One region of the Apilactobacillus micheneri genome, then DNA from elsewhere that is predicted to be linked to it. Evidence: predicted binding sites of a transcription regulator. Region 1 holds the regulator's gene; the other holds the start of a gene.
The links. Region 1 encodes CtsR, which represses protease genes until heat stress. Its sites were predicted from a motif close to TTGGTCAAAAAAGGTCAAANA; they were not measured.
Positions count from the first base shown of each region.

Region 2: the regulator CtsR is predicted to act here: its motif matches at 911-931, upstream of ftsH (ATP-dependent zinc metalloprotease FtsH).

Region 1 is NZ_QUBI01000001.1:78,423-80,898, reverse strand. It holds tRNA gene DY123_RS00480 (tRNA-Val) at 130-202, shown strand; tRNA gene DY123_RS00475 (tRNA-Lys) at 205-277, shown strand; tRNA gene DY123_RS00470 (tRNA-Leu) at 299-382, shown strand; tRNA gene DY123_RS00465 (tRNA-Thr) at 401-474, shown strand; tRNA gene DY123_RS00460 (tRNA-Gly) at 478-549, shown strand; tRNA gene DY123_RS00455 (tRNA-Leu) at 570-655, shown strand; tRNA gene DY123_RS00450 (tRNA-Arg) at 679-752, shown strand; tRNA gene DY123_RS00445 (tRNA-Pro) at 766-839, shown strand; gene DY123_RS00440 (CtsR family transcriptional regulator) at 1,016-1,483, shown strand; gene DY123_RS00435 (ATP-dependent Clp protease ATP-binding subunit) at 1,500-2,476, shown strand, end outside.
Region 2 is NZ_QUBI01000007.1:4,702-7,177, reverse strand. It holds gene tilS (tRNA lysidine(34) synthetase TilS) at 1-281, shown strand, start outside; gene hpt (hypoxanthine phosphoribosyltransferase) at 274-816, shown strand; gene ftsH (ATP-dependent zinc metalloprotease FtsH) at 954-2,476, shown strand, end outside.

The sequences.
Region 1 (2,476 bases):
AATATTTTTTGTTGAGTTTTTTGAAATAAACAATTTAATTAATTATTAAAAAAGTTGTTGACTTTATAAAAAACAAATGATATTATTAAATAGTTGTCTTGTTGAGATAACTTATCGGAATGACCTCATGGAGGATTAGCTCAGTTGGGAGAGCATCTGCCTTACAAGCAGGAGGTCACAGGTTCGAGCCCTGTATCCTCCATTGAGCCGTTAGCTCAGCCGGTAGAGCATCTGACTTTTAATCAGAGGGTCGGCAGTTCGAACCTGCCACGGCTCATTACAATTAAAAAAGCAACTTGCGGGCGTGGCGGAATTGGCAGACGCGCTAGATTTAGGTTCTAGTTTCTATATGGAAGTGGGGGTTCGAATCCCTTCGCCCGCATTATGCATAGCATATGTTGCCGACTTAGCTCAGTTGGCTAGAGCGCTTCACTAGTAATGAAGAGGTCGGGTGTTCGAATCATCTAGTCGGCATATGCGGAAGTAGTTCAGTGGTAGAACATCACCTTGCCATGGTGGGGGTCGCGAGTTCGAATCTCGTCTTCCGCTTTTTATATTGTAATATGTCTGCCGGGGTGGCGGAATTGGCAGACGCACAGGACTTAAAATCCTGCGGTTAGTAATAACCGTACCGGTTCGATCCCGGTCCTCGGCATTTAACTGAATATAATTTATTTTGCACCCATAGCGCAACTGGATAGAGTGTCTGACTACGAATCAGAAGGTTGTAGGTTCGAGTCCTACTGGGTGCATTTTTTATTTCCTCGGGAAGTAGCTCAGCTTGGTAGAGCACCTGGTTTGGGACCAGGGGGTCGCAGGTTCGAATCCTGTCTTCCCGATAATAATTTTATTTTGAGAAAATGATTTGACTATTAATTGCTTTTGTAAGAGAGTAATGACGTAGGAAAGTTGTTTTCTCATTTTTTGTCTATAAATAATTCAAAATACTTTTATTTTGTAGAATAACTACGTATAATAAAAGTCAATATTAGTCAAAGATGGGACGGTTATTTATATGCAAGGTAAAAATCTGTCTGATGTTATTGAAGCGTATTTAAAGAAAATATTGGCTAATGACGAAAAAGTTGAAATTAGTCGATCTGATATTGCCAACCTTTTCGATGTAGTTCCATCTCAAATTAACTATGTTATAAAAACCAGATTTACCATTCAAAATGGTTACACTGTTGAAAGTAAACGTGGCGGTGGTGGATATATAAGAATTGAAAAGGTTAAGTTGCTTGATAATTTAGATATTTTGGATACACTGATTAATGCAATTGGTGATTCAATATCTCAACGTGAAGGTAAGGCAGTGATTGGAACATTGTTAGCAAATGAATTAGTTACTGTTAATGAAGCTGACTTGTTATCAGCTGCAAGTGATAAGCAAACTTTATCCATTGGCAATAAAGAATTAGAAAATGAAATTAGAGCTAAGATTATGGTTTCAATATTGAATCATTTGAGATACAAAAGCTAGAAAGTGGGGCTACTTTATGGATAACATTTTTACTCCAAGCGCAAAGAACGTTTTAATTTTAGCACAAGAACAAGCGAAAATTTTTGGTCACCAAGCTGTTGGTACTGAACATTTATTATTAGCTTTAACAATTGAAAAAAATGGCATTGCTTATTCAGCATTAAAACAAAGCGGTGTCTCTGAAGATGACGTCAAAGGTGAAATTGAACTTGTAATTGGTTATGGAAACTTTAAGGATCCTGATAAGAACACTTATTTACCATATTCTCCTAAGTCTCAAGGTGTACTTACACTTTCTGGACAATTAGCTAAAAGATATGGTTCTATCAAGATTGGAACTGAACATTTACTATTAGCATTGTTGGATACACCTGATATTTTATCTAATCGATTGTTAAATAACCTGGGGACTAATGAAACTTCAGTTCCAAATGTAAAAACAGTTTTATTACGTAAAATGGGTGTTTCTGCCAATGACAATACTAAACACATCCCATTCCCTGGTTCTAGAGAATCTAAAAATAAAGCAGGAACTCCTACATTGGATTCATTAGCTACTGATTTAACTCAACAAGCTCGTGATGGCTTAATTGATCCTACTATTGGTCGTGATGGTGTCATTAAACGAGTAGTCCAAGTTCTAAGTCGTCGTACTAAAAATAATCCCGTTTTACTAGGTGAAGCAGGAGTTGGTAAAACAGCTGTTGTTGAAGGATTAGCTCGTAAAATGGTTAAAAAAGAAGTACCAGAAGATATTTCTGGTAAACGTTTAATGATGCTTGAAATGGGTACTTTAGTTGCTGGAACTAAATATCGTGGAGAATTTGAAAAACGTTTAATGAAGATTATTCAAGAAATTAAAGCTGATGGTCATGTAATTCTATTTATTGATGAATTGCATACACTAATGGGCGCTGGTGGTGCTGAAGGTGCTATTGATGCATCTAATATTCTAAAACCAGCATTAGCTCGTGGTGAAATTCAAACCATTGG
Region 2 (2,476 bases), on a different contig from region 1:
AATTTAATTTGTCAAAAGAGGACTTTCCTTTATCTGTTAGGATGACTAAAACTTCAGATAAGATTACTTTAAAAAATGGTGGTCATCAATCAGCTAAGAGAGTCTTTATTAACAAAAAAATTCCTAATAAACTTAGAAAAACTGCACAGACGTTAGTAAGTTCAAATAATGCGGTGTTATCTATTATTGGGTATAGTGAATCCACTATTTTAAATTCTGTTAATAAAAGATATAATTTAATCATCAAACAAAAGCTTTTGGAAGGAGAACGTAATGAATAACGACATTCTTAAGACCTTATATAGTGAAGAAGATATTGAAAATGCATGTAAAAGATTGGGTGAAAAGATCACAAAAGACTATCAGGGTGAAAATCCGATAGTGATCGGAGTCTTGAAGGGTGCAATCTTCTTTATGACTGATATTGTTCGTGATATAGACTTATATATGGATATTGATTTTATTGATGTATCTAGTTATCATGGTGGCACTCAATCTAGTGGATCAATTGAGTTAATGAAGGATGTTGATATTGATGTAAATGGTCGTAATGTTTTGTTTATTGAAGACATTATTGATACTGGTAGAACCTTAAAGTATTTAGAAGATCTATTATCAGATCGTGGAGCCAAATCGATTAAGGTATGCACTTTAATGGATAAACCAGAAGGACGTGTGGTTGAAGCTAAAGCTGATTACGTAGGATTAGAAGTCCCTAATGAATTTGTGGTTGGTTATGGCTTAGATTACAATGGTAAATATCGTAATTTACCATACGTGGGAGTTTTAAAACCAGAAGTTTATTCAAACAAATAGATAGTCTATGTAATAAAAAAATGATAATATATGTTTTGTGTCTTAAATTTGAAAATCACAATAAGCTTTATTTACTTTAAAGTGATATAATAAATTATTAAATAATGGTCTAAGACATTAAGAACAGGAGGCAATTGATGCGTAATAATAAAGGATTATTCAAGAACAGTCTGTTCTATATTGTTGCTTTCTTGATTTTAATGGGAGTATTCTTTTTTGCAACTAGTAATAAAGGAGAAACTCATAATCAAGAGATTCAATCTAGTCAGTTTGTTAAACAATTAAAAGATAATAAGGTAAAAGACTTTTCTGTTCAACCTTCTGATGGTGTTTATAACATCTCTGGTCAATATAGAGAAGCACAAGAAACTAAATCTAATAGTGGTGGTAGTTTCTTGTTTGGTAATTCCCAAAAGACTACCAAAGTTTCATCATTTAAAGCTAATGTTTTAAAGAACAATAGTACAATTTCTGAAATTACTAATTATGCTAAGAAAAATGATGTAAAGATGAACGCTAAAGAGGCTGATACTAATGGTGGTTTCTGGACTAACCTATTAATTTCAGTTGTACCTATGCTAATTATTTTAGTATTCTTCTTTGTTATGATGAATCAAGCTGGCGGTAAAAACGGCGGTAAAGGTGGCATCATGGGAGTAGGCAAATCTAAAGCTAAACCTACTCATAGTAATGTTAAGTTCTCAGATGTTGCTGGTGAAGAAGAAGAAAAGCAAGAGTTAGTTGAAGTTGTTGAATTCTTAAAGAATCCAAAGAAATATTCTAAATTAGGTGCTAAGATTCCTCATGGTGTTTTACTAGAGGGTCCTCCTGGTACTGGTAAAACTTTACTAGCTAAGGCTGTTTCTGGTGAAGCAGCAGTACCATTTTACTCAATTTCTGGTTCTGATTTCGTCGAAATGTTTGTCGGAGTTGGTGCTAGTCGTGTTCGTGACTTGTTTACTCAAGCTAAAAAAGACAGTCCTGCCATTATTTTCATTGATGAAATTGATGCTGTAGGTAGAAAACGTGGTAACGGCATGGGCGGTGGCCATGATGAAAGAGAACAAACTCTTAATCAATTACTTGTTGAAATGGATGGTTTCTCAGGTAATGATGGAGTCATTGTTATTGCTGCTACTAACCGTTCTGATGTCTTAGATCCTGCTTTAACTAGACCGGGTCGTTTTGATCGTAAAGTCTTAGTGGGTCAACCTGATGTACGTGGTAGAGAAGCTATCTTAAAAGTGCATGCTAAGAACAAACCTGTTTCTGATAAGGTTGATTTACATGAAATTGCTAAGCAAACTCCAGGATTTGTTGGAGCGGATTTAGCTAATTTACTTAATGAAGCTGCCTTATTAGCTGCTCGTCGTAACAAGGATAGTATCGGACCTGATGAATTAGACGAAGCTGAAGATCGTGTTATCGCCGGTCCAGCTAAGAAAGATAAGGTTGTTAGCAAGAAAGAACAAAATATTGTTGCTAATCATGAAGCTGGTCATACAATTGTAGGATTAGTATTAAATGATGCTCGAGTTGTTCATAAAGTTACAATTGTTCCTCGTGGTCGTGCTGGAGGATATGCAATTATGCTTCCTCGTGAAGATCAACAATTGATGTCCAAGAAGAATGCAATGGAACAACTTGCTGGATTAATGGG